Regions from separate parts of the Devosia neptuniae genome, predicted to be linked through region 2. Evidence: riboswitches for the same ligand, from Rfam matches in the RefSeq annotation. Region 2 holds a riboswitch; the other holds the start of a gene.

Region 1 (7,795 bases), 1.9 Mb from region 2:
ACGCGGTTTCCGCCTCGATCTCAAGACCGTGGGTCCCTTGCTGGCGCTGGCGCTGCTGGTGCTGCTGGGCATTTCGCTGAACGAGAATTTCCTCAGCTACAGCAATTTGACCAACGTTCTGGCGCGCTCGTCCTTTATCGGCATCATCGCCATTGGCGCGACTTTCGTCATCACGGCTGGAGGGCTTGACCTGTCGGTCGGCTCGATGGCGGCGGTGATCGCCGGGGTCATGATCATGGTGATGAACTGGCTGATCCCCTCGCTGGGCATTGGCTGGAGCGTGGTGCTGGCCGGCATGGCAGCGGGCATCCTGCTGGGCGGGGTGGCCGGCGTGTTCAACGGCATCATGATCACGCGGGGGCGCATCGAAGCCTTTATCGTGACGCTGGGCACGATGGGCATTTTCCGCTCGCTGGTGACGTTCCTCGCCAATGGCGGCACGCTGTCGCTGAACTTCAACGTCGCCGACGTCTATCGCCCGGTCTATTACGATGGCCTGCTGGGCGTGCCCTATCCCATCATCGTCTTTGCCCTCGTGGCGATTGCCGGCGAAATCGTCATGCGCCGCACCAAGTTCGGCCGCTATTGCGCCGCCATCGGCTCCAATGAGCAGGTGGCCCGCTATTCCTCGATCAATGTCGATAATGTCCGGCTGCTGACCTATATTCTGCAGGGCATTCTGGTGGGCGTTGCCGTGCTGCTCTATGTGCCGCGCCTCGGCTCGGCCTCGAGCACCACCGGCGTGCTGTGGGAACTCGAAGCCATTGCCGGCGTGATCATCGGCGGCACCACCCTCAAGGGCGGCTATGGCCGCGTCTGGGGCACGGTGGTGGGCGTGGTGATCCTGGGGCTCATCGGCAATATCCTCAATCTGCAAAGCCTGATCAGCCCGTATCTCAATGGGGCGTTCCAAGGCGTCATCATCATTCTCGCCGTGCTGCTGCAGCGGGGTCGGCGCACGACTTAGAAGTTCAAGTTTACATCGCCCAGCAAGGGCATTTAGGGAGGACTGAAATGAAACTGGCTAAATCCTTTTTGGCTGCGGCTGTCGTCGCAACCAGCATTGGCGGCGTCGCCATTGCCCAGGACAAGGTGACCATCGGCGTCTCCGTTCCGGCGGCCGACCATGGCTGGACCGGCGGCGTCAACTACTTCGCGCAGCAGGCGATCGATCGCCTCAAGACCACTTATCCCGATGTCGAATTCGTCTTTGCTTCGGCGGCCGATGCGCCCAAGCAGATCGCCGACATCGAAGACATGGTCTCGACCCGCAATATCGATGCGCTGGTCATCCTGCCGGGCGATCCGGATGCGATGACTTCGGCCATCAAGCAGGTCAAGGACGCCGGCAAGTTCGTCACCGTCGTCGATCGCCAGCTCTCGATCACTGGCGTGGAAAACCTCTACGTCGCCGGTGACAATCCGGGCCTGGGCGCCAATGCCGCGGCCTATTTCAAGGAAGCACTGCCCGAGGGCGGCAATATCGTTATCCTGCGCGGCCTGCCGATCCCGATCGATCAGCAGCGCTTCGACGGCTTCATGGGCGGCATCGAAGGCACCCAGATCAAGGTGCTGGACGACGAATTCGCCAATTGGAACCGCGATGACGGCTTCAAGGTGATGCAGGACTTCCTGACCCGCTTCCCTGATATCAAGGGCGTGTGGACCCAGGACGACGACATCTCCCTGGGCGCCATCGAGGCGATCAAGCAGGCCGGCCGCGAAAATGAAATGTTCGTGGTGGGCGGCGCCGGCATGCAGCAGATCCTGCAGCGCGTGAAGGCCGGCGACAAGCTGACCCCGATCGATGTGAGCTATAGCCCGGCCATGATCGCCACGGCGATCGAGCTGACCACGTCGCACCTGGTCAGCGGCGTGCAGGTGTCGGGGCGCTATATCCTCGACTCCACCGTCATCACTTCGGAAAATGCCGACGAATTCCTGGACGACAAGAGCCCGTTCTAAGGGGCTTTGGGATCAAGGCAGCGGGGGCGCGAAAGCGCCCCCTTTTTTGTGTGGTGCTTACTCCGGCAAGTAGGCGTTGCTGTAGTACGGCGCGAAGTCGGGCCGTTCGGCGACCACCGCCCCATCCGCATCGCGCAGGATGCCGGCTTTGAACAGATAATCCCCGATGGCGTCCATCTTGGCCGGGTCGATCGTGCCGATCACGCCATCTGCGGTTTGCAGATAGTGGCCGTCGATCAGGGCCTGGAGCGAAGCGCGGATCAGGGTGCGGTCGAGCATGCCTTCATTGGCCGCCAGCAGGATGTCGGTTGCCTCGTCAGGGTGTTCGACGGCGAAAGCGTAGCCGCGCTGGGTTGCAGCCATGAAAGCTGCGGCGGTTTCGGGATTGGCATCGAGATAGGCTTGGCTGGAGCCGATAAAGGTGGTGTGCTCGTCCGGCACGCCGAAATCGGCATAGCGGAAGGCGCGTTGTGCCACATTGTCGAGCTCGGCCTTGACCCCTTCCCAGGTATAGACTTCGAGCGTGAAATCGACCGCGCCATTGGCCAGCGCCTCATAGGCGGAGGTGCCCAGGGTCACCGTTTCAAATTCGCCCTTGCCGCCATCATGGCGGATGATGGTGCCGATCAGCGCGTTTTCCCAGTCGCTGCCAAAGCCGCCATAGGTGAGGCCGTCGAGGTCCTTGGGGCTCTGGATATCGGTGCGATCATCGTTGAACACCACCCGGCCAGTCTCGGTCTGCACCACGGCATAGGTGGCGACCAGATCGGCGCCGGCGGTGCGCTGGCTCATCAGCGATATGGTGCCGAAAATACCGAAATCGGCGACGTGATTGGCGACCAGCGCACCGGCCGAGGTGTCGCTATAGGGCAGGATATCCACGTCCAGCCCGGCCTCGGTGTAGAAGCCTTTGGCCTTGGCCACATAGAGGCCGATGTGATTGGTGTTGGGGGTCCAGTCGAGCGCCATGGTGACTTTTTGCGCTTGGGCGAAAGCGGGTGTGCTGAGCAGGCTTGTAGCAAGCATGGCGGCGAAAAAACTGCGGCGGGATAGCATGGTCACGTCTCCGATGGGGGATTGAGCAGGGTTTCGAGAAGGTCGGCCTCGATGGCGCTGGCTTGGGGCGAAGCCAGGTCGCGGCGCGGGCGGGGCAGGGGCACGGTGATTTCGCGCAGCACCCGGGCGGGGCGCTCAGTCAGCACATAGATGCGGTCGGACAGGAACACCGCCTCGCGCACATCATGGGTGATCAACAGGGCGGTCCAATTGTGGTGCTCCCACATGGTTTCGAGCCACCGCTGCATGCCGCTGCGGGTGAGGGCATCGAGCGCGCCGAACGGCTCGTCGAGCAGCAGCATGGCGCGATCCTGCACCACGGTGCGCAACAGGGCCGCGCGCTGGCGCATGCCGCCGGACAATTGCGCCGGGTAATGCTGCTCGAAGCCATCGAGCCCGAATTCGGCGAACAGGGGCGCGACGCGTTCGCGCGCCTGCTGGCGGGCCATGCCCTGCACTTCAAGGCCCAGCGTCGTATTGTCGATGATCCGCCGCCAGGGCATCAGCGCATCGCGTTGCGGCATGAAGGCGAAGGGTTGCGTCTCCTCGGCCAGCGCCACCCCGTCGAAGAAAATCTCGCCGCCATCGGGTCGCAAGCCGCCGGTCAGCAGCTTGAAAATGGTGGATTTTCCGGCGCCGGAGGGGCCGAGAATGGAGACGAATTCGCCGGGCTGCACCGATAGCGAAATATCGGCCAGCACATCGAGGTCGCCAAAGCGCTTGTGCAGATGGCGCAATTCCAGCCTTGCCGCGCTCATGGCTTGCGCTCCGCGGCCAGCTTTTCCCAGGGCATGACCAGCCGCTGGATCAGGATTGTGGTGCCGAACAGCACCAGGGTCAGCGTGGCGCTGACCAGCACGGCGGCCAGCACCAGATCGGGGCGGAAATTGTTCTTGGCGTTGAGGATGTAGATGCCCAGCCCCTTCGCCGCCCCGGCATATTCGGCAAAGATCGCGCCGACCACGGCGTAGGTGATGGAAATGCGCAGGCCGGCGAAGAAATAGGGCAGGGATGAGGGCAACCGCGCGAGGAGGAAGATGCGCAGCGGGGAGGCGCCCATCGAGGCCAGCAGGGACTCGATATCCTCCTCGGTCGCCGCATAGCCCTGCACCAGCGCCACCAGCATGGGAAAGAAGGTGACCAGAGCCACCAGCATGATCTTGGGCGTCAGGCCGAAGCCGAACCACAGCACGATCAGCGGGGCGATGGCGACCAGCGGCAGCGTCTGGCTGATGATGAAGACCGGAAACAGCGCCCGCCGTAGCGGTTTGAAAAAGTCGATCAGCACCGAGAAGATGAAGGCCGCAGCCAGCGAGCAGGCAAAACCCAACAGGGTCGCGCTGATGGTGGGCAGCGTGTTCTCGAACAGCGCCGGCCAGTTTTGTATCGCCTGGGCAACCACGCGCGACGGCGCCGGCAGGGTGGTGGGGGAAATGCCGGAGAGGCGGGCATAGAGTTCCCAAGCGAGGATCAGCGTGCCGACCGACAGCAGGGCCGGGGCGATTCTGCCGAGGCTGGACGCGATTGTGCGCGATGTGGGCATGGGGGATTTCCGGATGGGGCGCGATATCCCAACAGACCTCACCCTGAGCTTGTCGAAGGACGAGGTCGTGGCACCATGGCGGGCACGACCTCGTGGTTCGACAGGCTCACCATGAGGTCTACTGGGCGTGAGCTAGCGCGGTGTCGGGCTATTTGCCGAGACTGTCAGATCAATCGTGACGTGTCCCTCGGGCGGGCCGAACCGGCAGAGCGCTGCCTGTACCGTGGCGAAAACCGCACCGGCGTCGCCACCCAATTTAGTGCAGAAATTCTTGGCGCGATCGAAAGTGCCGGACTGCTTGAGAAAGTCGATACAGCCGTAGATTTCGTCCATGTGATCGTTCGTATCCATCACATAGAGCGAAAATTGCGCCGCGCTCGGCATGTCGGTCACGGGGGCCGCTTGCACGGAATCCAGCGCCATCTGCTTGCGCTGGTCCAGCGGCAGGACGGGCCCGCCATATTCGGTGGTGTAGCAGACAGCATCATCGGGCTCGCCCGGGCAGCCGCGGGAAATGGTGGCATGCAGCACGCAATGCTTGCCGCTTTTCGCTGCCGCGACGAACAGATCGCGCATGGCCGGAAACAGCACTTCGGGCGCACCGACCAACAGGGTGGAGATGTCGTCAGTCTGCACCTGCAGCCGATCCCGATAGGGATCGAGCGCGCTCAGCGCGCCGAGAATGACGCCGACGAAATCGTCGGCCATAGGATAAATGGAAATTTGTGCGCCAGAATACATAGCCCCGCCTCGCTCCGCTGGTATTACCCAGATCAGCTACTAGGGTTTGCAGGCTTGCCGCCCGCGTCTCAGCCCCGGCTATACGGAGCACCCCTGTGGATGGGCGCAATCAATCAGCTTGCGGCGGCAATGGCAAGCCGGTTTGTGACGGAAATTTTCTAGCCAATAAAATGCCGCAACAGCCCCGTGGCGGCGACGGCAACAATCACCGTTGGCAGCATGGAAAGGCGCGTGGCGGCGAGCAGGGTGATGGCAATGGCGATCAGATCGGCGGGATTATCGGCCACGAAATGCGGCGCGATCACCGAAATCAGCACGCAACCGGGCGCCGCTTCCATGAGGGCGGTGGCGCGGGGGCTGAGCGTGCGATTGCGCAGCACCAGATAGCCGATGATCCGCGTGCAATAGGTGGCCGAGGCCATCAGCACGATGGTGAGAACGGTCAAGGGATCGATCATGCCTCGTCTCCCGCCAGCACATAGGCCGCGATCAGGCCGGACACGGCGCCGGCGGCCACATACCAGGCACCGGGCACGACGAGATACGTCACCGCGGCGACGACCAGACTCACCAGCCAGGGCCGGGCTGCGGCAAAGCCCTTCCACATGCCGGCCATCAGCACCAGGAACACGGCCGGAAACGCCATGTCGAAGCCATAGGCTTCCACGTCGCCCAGCACTGGGCCGAGTGCGGCGCCCAAGGTGGTGAACGCCACCCAGGCGACATAGAAAACCAGTGCCGTGCCCAGGTAATAGGGCAGGCTGAATGCCGGCTGCAGGCCGCGTTCGGCCCGCTCCTTGGCATCGGCCAGGCCGAGTGCCCAGCTTTCGTCGGTCATGGCGAATAAAGCCGGCAGGACCTTGCGCTTGGGCAGGTGACGCAGGAAGGGCGCGATGGCCGCGCCCATCAGCAAATGCCGGCTATTGACCAGGAAGGTGATGGCCACGATCAGCACGATATGGGGCGGCGAGGTCCAGAGCTGGATGGCGGCAAATTCCGAGCCGCCGGCAAAGTTCAGCCCGGTCATCAGCGGCACTTCGATGACGCTCAGGCCCTTTTGCGCGGCCTGCGCGCCCAGCACCAGCGCATAGGGGATGATGCCGAGCAGAACCGGAATGCAGCCCTTGATGCCGCGCCAGAGTTCGGAACGAATGGGGGCTTGCTCCATGCTCGCCGCGCCGTCCATCGCGCTCATAATAGTCTCCTGCCGCCCGGGCGGTTTGCCCCAAAGGCGGCTCTTGTAATCCAGTTCGGGCGATTGGGGTGTGAAAAACGAAAAAATCGGAGCCGAAGCCCCGATTTTCCGTGTCGTGCCGATGGAGGTCAATGCACGAGGAGCGGCCGCAATGCAGCGCGGCCGTTATTTTAGAAGCGGTAGTTCACGCCGAGAGTGACGGCATGATTGGTCAGATCGTCGGTGCGGCCCACGCCGGCAACGGCGCTGTCCACGTCGAAATAGCGGGTCTGCAGATATTCGGCGCGCACGCTGATATTGTTGCCCAGATCCTGCTCGACGCCTGCGCCGAACACGGCGCCGGCGTAGGTGTCCTTGCCCGAAGTGGTGGTGCCCAAGGGCTCCAGCTCAGCCAGCGAAACGCCGGCTGTGCCGTAGATCAGGGTGCTGCCCAGCGCCACGCCGGCGCGGCCCTTGGCGGCCAGCGACCAGTTCTGCGTCAGGCCGGCATCGGGGGTGAGTTCGTAGCGCAGCTCGTCGCTGAGCGTGCCCGAGACTTCGCCGCCGACCACGAACTGGTCGAACTGCTGCAGATAGCCGGCCTGGACGCCGCCCGAGAAGTTGCTGTTGTCGAAATCGTCGGCGCTGACCACGCCGGCATGGGCACCAGCGTAAAAGCCGGCCCAGGTGTCGCTGGCGACGGCCAGGCCCGCGTCGGGATAGGCGATCTGGGCGGGCGCCGGGGTATAAAGATCGGCAGCCTGGGTGGCGGAAACCGATGCGACGACGGCAGTGCCGCTCAGCAGGGCGGCGAGGGTAAGGGTGCGAAGGGACACTTGGGTTATACTCCTGAGAAATCGCTGCGCAGCGGGCGGTTTGGTCCGCCTCGGCATGAGGCGCTTGTCCGCTGTACTGACGCCAGATTGATCCCCCAAGATTGCGTGGGCCTTACAGTGCCGGCTCCAATTCCTTTTTTGTTGCAGCGGCCCGCAACAGTGGCAGTGTGACGATGACGCTGGCCCCGCCCGAGGGCGCGTCGGCAATGGTGATATAGCCGTGGTGGCGCCGCACAATGGCTTCCACCAGGTTGAGGCCCAGCCCCGCGCCGTGCGAGGATGGCTTGACGCGATAGAAGGGCTCGAACACCCGGTCGCGCTCGCTGGCGGGAATACCGGGGCCCTCGTCGCTGACCGCAATCGTGCCGTCGCGGCCCACTTCGACGATGATCTCGCCATGCTTGCCGCCATAGGCAATGGCGTTCTGGATGATATTGGTCAGCGCCCGGCTCAGGCTGCTGCTGTCGCCCTGCACCATGA
Region 2 (7,795 bases):
TAGGGGCCATCGGGCCCAGTCTCGTTAGGATTGCTCATGGCCGAAAATACCGAAGAAGAATTCGAGGGCGAGGCGGTCGAGATCGTTGTCGATGAGACCCTGGCCGGCGGGCGGCTCGATGCCGTGCTGGCCAAGGCCCATCCTGTGCTGAGCCGCAACCGCCTCAAGGACCTGATCCTGAACCAGGCGGTCAGCATCAATGGGGCAATTGTCAGTGAGCCCAAGTACCGCGTCAGCGCGGGCGAGACAATCACTCTTGTCGCCCCGCCCCCCGAAGATCCCGAGCCGCAGCCCGAAAACATCCCGCTCGACATCCTTTATGAGGACGACCAGCTCATCGTCATCAACAAGCCGGTCGGCATGGTGGTCCACCCCGCGCCCGGCAGCCCTTCGGGCACGCTGGTTAATGCGCTGATCTATCATTGCGGCAGCTCATTGCAGGGCATTGGCGGCGTGCGCCGGCCGGGCATCGTGCATCGGCTCGATCGCGACACGTCCGGCGTCATGGTCGCCGCCAAGACCGAGCATGCGCATAAGCATCTGTCCGATCAATTCGCCGACCATGGCCGTACCGGTCCGCTGCATCGCGCCTATATCGCCTTTGTCTGGGGTTCGACCGAAACCGCCAAGGGCACGGTCGACGCGCCGCTGGGCCGGGACGCCAATAACCGGCTCAAGCAAACCGTGCGCAAGGATGGCCGCGAGGCGATCACCCATTATTTCGTCGAAGCGCGCTTCGGCGATGTCGGCTGGGACATTACCCGCGTGCAATGTCACCTCGAAACCGGGCGCACCCACCAGATCCGCGTGCACATGGCCCATATCAGCCATCCGCTGGTGGCTGACGCGGTCTATGCTTCGGGCTATGCCACCAAGATCAATAAGCTCCCCGCCGAAGTTGCCGGGCCGATCCAGGCGCTGGGCCGGCAGGCGCTGCATGCGGCTGAACTTGGCTTCGAGCACCCGACAAGCGGCGAGGAAATGTTCTTCGAGGCGCCGCTGCCCCCGGATCTGCAGGCGCTAGAAGATGCGCTTGAGCCCTTCAACAAGGCTTTCGCCCGCTAGCGCGACGGCCGATTTTGGTGTAAGAACAAGCTCACGCAAACGCTACTGCCCGGCGCCTAGCGCCCGGCAACCATTGCATATTTGTAACGTTCCTTACCAACTCGCGCTCTTACAATCGCGAAGACGATACCTATATATGCCTTACGTCCGGGGAGTATGCCGAAATGGATATTCCGGGGGACTGATCCGCCCGCGCCATGCGTTGAACGGCGCTGCTACAATCGCATTTTTCGCAATGTAGCGGCAATCCGGCGCCACTAGCGTGGGGGATATCAGGAAAGGGGTGCATCCATGGCCCAAACAAATTTGCCAGTCCTTTCAGCCGAAGGTGGGCTGAGCCGCTATCTTCAGGAAATCCGCAAGTTCCCCATGCTGGAACCGGATGAAGAATACATGCTCGCCAAGCGCTACAAGGAGCACGCCGATCCCGGCGCGGCCCAGAAGCTAATCACCTCGCATCTGCGTCTCGTGGCCAAAATCGCCATGGGCTATCGCGGCTATGGCCTGCCCATTTCCGAAGTGATCTCGGAAGGCAATGTGGGCCTGATGCATGCAGTCAAGCGCTTCGAGCCCGAAAAGGGCTTCCGCCTGGCCACCTATGCCATGTGGTGGATTAGAGCTGCCATTCAGGAATATGTGCTGCGCAGCTGGAGCCTGGTCAAGATCGGCACCACCGCCGCGCAAAAGCGCCTGTTCTTCAACCTGCGCAAGGTGAAGGGGCAGATCGCTGCGCTCGATGATGGTTCGCTCCATCCCGACCAGATCAAGCAGATCGCTACCACGCTCAACGTCACCGAAGACGATGTGGTGTCGATGAATGCGCGCCTGTCGGGCGATGCCTCGCTGAACTCGCCCATGCGGGCCGACGAGGGCACCTCCGAATGGCAGGATTGGCTGGTCGACGACACGCCGAGCCAGGAAACCACGCTGGGCGAAAGCGAAGAATATTCCGAGCGCATGGGTCTATTGACCAATGCCATGGACGTGCTCAACGAACGCGAACGCGCCATCTTCAACGCCCGTCGCCTGCAGGAAAATCCAGCAACGCTGGAAGAGCTGGCCCAGCAATATGACGTCAGCCGCGAGCGCATCCGCCAGATCGAAGTCCGCGCCTTTGAAAAGGTGCAGGACGCCGTCAAGGAAGCCGCCCGCAGCGCTGCGTGAGCGCATGAGAAATATGGAAAAGGCGGGCCTAGTGCCCGCCTTTTTTGTGCCTACAAATTCGCCCGCACCATGTCCCACAGCCGCGCCTTGCCCAGGATCAGCAGCCAGGGCGTGGCATCGGCCGGGACGATCTCGACGCGGCCGCCGAGCCCCGCATTGGAGGTGCCCAGCCGCCCGCCCGGCGCCAGCGTCAAGCCGTCCAGCGGGTAGAGCAGGCCTTCGGAGTGGGTGAAGCTGACTTCCGCGAGGGGATAGAGCGATACCCGCTCGCCCTTGGTGGCTTGGAAGCTGAACGGGCCAATCACCGCCAGCGCCACATCGACCTCATCCACCAGCAGCAGATGGCGGCTGGGCGCGAACTTGTGCATGGCATTGAGCGCCGACAGAGTGTGGTCGAGCCGCTTGCCGGTCATGCCCAGCGCCAGCGTCACTGGCGCCGTTGTCGAATAGAGCGCCTTTTCGAAATCGGTGGTTTCCTGCTCGGCCAGGTGGATCACCCTGGTGCGGCGCTCCCAGCCGGCGCGGTCGGCGAGGGAATCGAGGTCTCCGATGATCGCGGCCGGGGTGAGACCCGCCGCCCCGATCGCGTCGCCCCCGCCATCGGCCCCGACCAGGGCCACGCCGCGCCCTGCCAATTCGACCAGCAAAGCCGGGTCTACCACCCCGCCGCCGACAACGGCCAATGGGCCGTCAAACACGATGGGCAGCCCATCCGCGCCGCTCACGGAAGTCTCTTGCACTGTCACAATTCTCGCACTAAGTCTCAGGCGTCTCGCTGGGGTGTTCCGGGTTTCCGGAGCTGAGAATTACCCATTGAACCTGAACCAGGTCATGCTGGCGGAGGAAGTTCGAGATGGCAAGAGCGTCTCGTTGCGCCTCGGCCATTGACACCTGTCCCTTCACCCATGACCGCATGAACCGATGAAGGGATGACCCCATGGTCAAATCCACCTCTCTGGCGCTTGCGGTCTTTGCCGGGCTGCTCGCAGCCCCGGCATTCGCCCAGGACGTGCCAAATCTCAAGATTTACACCTATGACGGCTTCGCCGCCGAATGGGGCCCCGGCCCCGGCCTGAAGGCCGGCTTTGAAGCGATCTGCAAATGCACGGTGGATTTCGTGGCCGCCGACAGCTCCATCGGCACGCTGCGCCGCGTGCAGCTCGAAGGCGCCACCACCGAAGCCGATCTGATCGTGGGGCTCGACACCGCCATTGCCGGGGAAGCGCGCGACACGGGCCTGTTTGCCGAGCACAATTTCTATTTCGACGAACTGACGCTGCCCTATGGCTGGACCGACAAGAATTTTGTGCCCTTCGACTACGCCCATTTCGCCTTTGTCTACGACAGTGACAAAGTGGCCAATCCGCCCAAGTCGTTTGAAGAGCTGATCGCCATGCCGGACGATTTCAAGATCGTCATTCAGGACCCGCGTTCGGCCACCCCGGGCCTGGGCCTCGTGCTGTGGATCAAGGCCGCCTATGGCGACCGTGCCCCCGAAATCTGGGCCGGGCTCAAGCCACATATCCTGACCGTGACGCGGGAATGGAGCGAGAGCTATAATCTGTTCCTCGAGGGCGAGGCCGACATGGCGCTCTCCTACACCACCTCGCCCGCCTACCACATTGTCGAGGAAGATGACGACACGATCAAAGCCGCTTTGTTCACGGAGGGCCATTTCGCCCAGACCGAAGTGGCCGGCGTGCTCAGATCCTCCAAGCATCAGGAACTGGCCTTCCAGTTTCTCGATTATCTGACCTCGGCGGACGCGCAGAAGATCATTCCGACGACCAATTGGATGTTCCCGGTGATCGATCTTGGTTATGAGCTGAACCCGGCTTTTGGGACATTGCCGCAGCCGGAGAAGACGCTGACGCTGCCGGAAGCGGAGATCGAGGCGAATTCGGCTGCCTGGATTGATGAGATGCTTAAGGCGATTCAGTAGGGGCCGGCGCGTGGGGCAAATAGCCATGGCCATTCTGCCCCACCGCCCTGCGCGCATTGCCGCCGCCGCGGCCTTGGCCCTCGCCATTGCCATCCTGATCGCGCTCGTCCTCTGGTCCATCTTCAGCGCGGCGACCGATCAGGCCAGCGGCGCCGGGCGGGTGGATATTCCTCACCTGCTGCGGATGACCTCTATCCAGGCGGGGCTGACTACATTGCTCTCGCTCACCGTCGGCATGGCACTGGCCTGGGCGCTGAACCGGTTGCGGTTTCCCGGGCGCGATCTGGTAGTCGGGCTGTTCGCTTCGGCCATCGTCACCCCCGGCATGGTGGTGGCGTTTGGACTGCTCTCCATCTGGGGCCGCAGCGGCTGGATCAATCAGGCCAGCAATGCCCTGTTCGGCACCTCGATCGGCAATCCCGCGTTCGGGCTCTCGGGCATCCTGTTTGCCCATGTCATTCTCGATGGCGCCTTTGCCGCCCGCATCATGCTGGCCCGGCTCGACGCCATTCCTCAGCCCCGCCTCAAGACCGGGCAATCGCTCGCCCTCTCCGCCTGGCGGCGTTTTTCCATCATTGATTGGCCCGCGTTGCGCGGCACCCTGCCGGGGCTGGGCGCCATCATTTTCCTCCTCGCCTTCACCAGCTTCCCCATCGTGCTGTTGCTCGGGGGCGGGCCAGCCAACCAGACGCTGGAAGTGGCCATCTATGCCGCCGTCCGCCAGGATTTCGACCTGCGCGCGGCGGTCCTCTTGGCCCTGACGCAGATTGGGGTTTGCTCCGTGGTCATCCTCATTGCCTCGGCGCTGGCGCCCATCCCAACGAGCCTTGGTCCGTCCACGACGCCAAGCTGGCGCGATGGCGGCGCCGCGCGGCTGCTGCAAGCGATAGTCCTGATCCTGTGCACCATCGCCTTCGTGCTGCCCCTCGCCTCGGTGCTGATCGATGGCGTGCTGGGCGGCTTTGGGCGCTTGCTGTCGCAATCGGCCTTCTGGTGGGCAGCGCTGTCGAGCCTGGTCATCGGCACCAGCTCGGCGCTGCTGACGCTGGTGCTAGCCCTCACGCTCGCCATGGGGCGCGGCGCGACATCCAACAGCTTGGTGCGCACCATTCTGGGCATGCCGGCCTTTGCCTATCTGGCCGTGCCCGCCGTGGTGCTGTCGCTGGGCTTTTTCCTGCTGGCCCGTAATCTGGGCGTGGCGCCGGCGCTGGCCGCGCCCTATGTGGTCATTCTGGGCAATAGTCTCTTGGCTCTGCCCTTCGCCATGGCCACGCTCGGCCCGCCCTTTGAGGCTATCGCACGGACGCGCGGCAAGCTGATCCGCTCGCTTGATCTATCCGGGTGGCGGCAATTCATGGCTGTCGAGTATCCCCTGCTCGGCAAGGATATCGGCGTCATGCTGGCGCTGGCCTTCTGCTTTTCGCTGGGCGATCTGGGTGTCATCGCCCTATTCGGCACGCAGGATTTCCAGACCCTGCCTTTGATGATGTTCCGGGCGCTGGGCGCCTATCGCGGCAATGATGCAGCCGCCATTGCGGCCATCCTGCTCATTGGCACGATCATCGCCTTTGTCGGCCTGCCCAAGCTGTTCGAGAGGATTGCCAATGCTGCGCGTTGAAGACCTGAGCTTTGCCCATGCCGGCCAGGCCACGCGCTATCGCTTCGAGATGGCAGCGGCGCCGGGCGAAATCACCGCGATTTCCGGCGCCAGTGGCTCGGGCAAATCCACCCTACTCGATCTGCTGGCGGGCTTTCTCACACCGCTGTCCGGCCGTATCGATTTGGACGGCACCGATCTCGTGCCGCTGCCGCCGGAATCCCGGCCGGTCTCGCTGCTGCTGCAATCGGATAATCTGTTCGACCATCTCACGGCCAGCCGGAATGTGGCGCTGGGGCTGCCGAGTGGGGCGGGGAAAGGCGCCGTGGTTCAGGCCGTTGAGACGGCGCTGTCCGAAGTGGGGCTGGCCGGGCTTGGGCAGCAGACCGCATCGACGCTGTCCGGCGGGCAAAAGCAGCGCGTTGCGCTGGCGCGAACGCTCGTGCGCAATCGGCCGATCGTGCTGCTGGATGAGCCATTTTCGGCATTGGACGACAAGGCGCGGACGGCGACACGGGAATTGGTCAAGGCGCTGACCATTGCGCATGACTGGCACACGATTTTGGTAAGCCACCATATGGATGACATCACCGCCATTGCCAGCCGGCGCTACCGGCTGGAGGCGGGGGAATTGGTGGTTGAGGGTTAGGGAGCTCCTATCTGCCTCCCTCCCCCTTGTGGGGAGGGATTGAGGGTGGGGGTGCTGGGCTCACCGCCGACATTGAGTTCGGGGAAGGCGTAGAACCCCCACCCCAGCCCTCCCCACAAGGGGGAGGGAACTGGACGGGAGCTCTCGGCCTATGGCGGCTAGCCGCCCCAGGTGGTGAACACTTTCTGGAACAGCGCCTGGGCCGTGTCGTCTTTTTCGAGCGTGATGATCGCGTTGCGGCCGGTGCCATAGACCACGGCCAGGTCGATCCATTTGCGGTTTTCGAGCAGGTCGGTATTGGTCGTGGCGTCGGTCGCGGCGGCGCTGAGGGCGAAGAGGAACGAATTGCCCACGACGCGGGCCGAGGCGCCCACCAAAGGCGTGCCGGGGACCAGTTCCTCATTTTTCAGCAACACGCCGGGCAGGCCGGCAATAGTTCCGCCGATAAAGCTGTCGCTGACCTGGAAATTGACTTCCATCAGGTGGCTGGCGGGCAGGCTTGGATCGGCATTCTTGCGAATGATCAGCTCGACGCCCAGATTGCGGGCCGGAATGCTGGCCTTGCCGATCAGGGTGGGCAGGCCAAGCTCGTCCGTGCCCTCGCTCCAGGCAATGGTGCCCGAGAAGGGCACGGCGCCGGTGCGGCCATCTTGCGAGGCTTCGAGCAGCAGCGACTGGCTGCCGGCCAGCACGGCCGGATCGACGGAGGCGGCCGGATCGGTCGCCGCAACGCTGGTATCCTCGCCCGGCAGGCGTTCCTCGGTCTTGACCTCGCCATTAATGCCCGGCAGCGCCGGCTGGTCGGCATTGGGCACCACCGGCTCGGGCGTGGGCTCGAGGCGATCTTCGATTTCAAGGCCCTGCAGCAGCGCACCAGTCGGCTCGGCGGCAGGCGTGGTCGCGGTATTGCCGGGTCCGGTGGGATTGTCGGCGGTGTTGGCGGGCGCGTCGCCGGCCGAGGGGGGCGACAAGGTGGGAGTGAGGGTTTGCGGCGCCGTCGCGGCCGTCTCGGTCACATTGGGCTGGGCCTGGCCGAACATCTGGTCGAGATCCACATAGCCTTCGCGCCATGCCCAGAAACCCGCGCCGCCGACACCGGCGAGCAGGATGGCAAACACCACGAGGAAGATCGTCAGCCCCGCGCCGGAACGCGCCTCGGGCCGTGCGGCGGCAAAGCCGGCATCGTCACCGGCTTCCTCTGTCTCGGCCGGGGCCATGGCAAAGGCGCCACGCTCGGCGGCAGTATTTTTCTCGCGCTCGGGCAAAGCCGGGCTCGGCTCGCCGCGCGCTTCGCGATCCAGTACTTCGATGGCGGTGGCCATGGCGCTTTCGGCTTCGCGCGGATCGCTGGTGGCCGGTTCGACCTCCACTTCACGAA

What was found. A riboswitch is a leader RNA that binds a small molecule or an ion and turns the genes downstream of it on or off. The one in region 2 is predicted to bind thiamine pyrophosphate.
Region 1: another riboswitch for thiamine pyrophosphate. It lies ahead of N8A98_RS03350 (YkoF family thiamine/hydroxymethylpyrimidine-binding protein); the one in region 2 lies ahead of thiB (thiamine ABC transporter substrate binding subunit).

Annotation. Positions count from the first base shown of each region.
Region 1 is NZ_CP104965.1:169,872-177,666, reverse strand. It holds gene N8A98_RS03375 (ABC transporter permease) at 1-967, shown strand, start outside; gene N8A98_RS03370 (substrate-binding domain-containing protein) at 1,015-1,965, shown strand; gene N8A98_RS03365 (ABC transporter substrate-binding protein) at 2,023-3,027, opposite strand; gene N8A98_RS03360 (ABC transporter ATP-binding protein) at 3,024-3,779, opposite strand; gene N8A98_RS03355 (ABC transporter permease) at 3,776-4,564, opposite strand; gene N8A98_RS03350 (YkoF family thiamine/hydroxymethylpyrimidine-binding protein) at 4,697-5,305, opposite strand; TPP riboswitch at 5,297-5,410, opposite strand; gene N8A98_RS03345 (branched-chain amino acid transport AzlD family protein) at 5,464-5,763, opposite strand; gene N8A98_RS03340 (AzlC family ABC transporter permease) at 5,760-6,491, opposite strand; gene N8A98_RS03335 (outer membrane protein) at 6,671-7,315, opposite strand; gene N8A98_RS03330 (sensor histidine kinase) at 7,428-7,795, opposite strand, start outside.
Region 2 is NZ_CP104965.1:2,102,081-2,109,875, reverse strand. It holds gene N8A98_RS13150 (DUF6476 family protein) at 1-38, opposite strand, end outside; gene N8A98_RS13145 (RluA family pseudouridine synthase) at 37-1,065, shown strand; gene rpoH (RNA polymerase sigma factor RpoH) at 1,357-2,229, shown strand; gene N8A98_RS13135 (thiamine diphosphokinase) at 2,280-2,954, opposite strand; TPP riboswitch at 2,996-3,092, shown strand; gene thiB (thiamine ABC transporter substrate binding subunit) at 3,167-4,171, shown strand; gene N8A98_RS13125 (ABC transporter permease family protein) at 4,197-5,789, shown strand; gene N8A98_RS13120 (ATP-binding cassette domain-containing protein) at 5,776-6,417, shown strand; gene N8A98_RS13115 (hypothetical protein) at 6,576-7,795, opposite strand, start outside.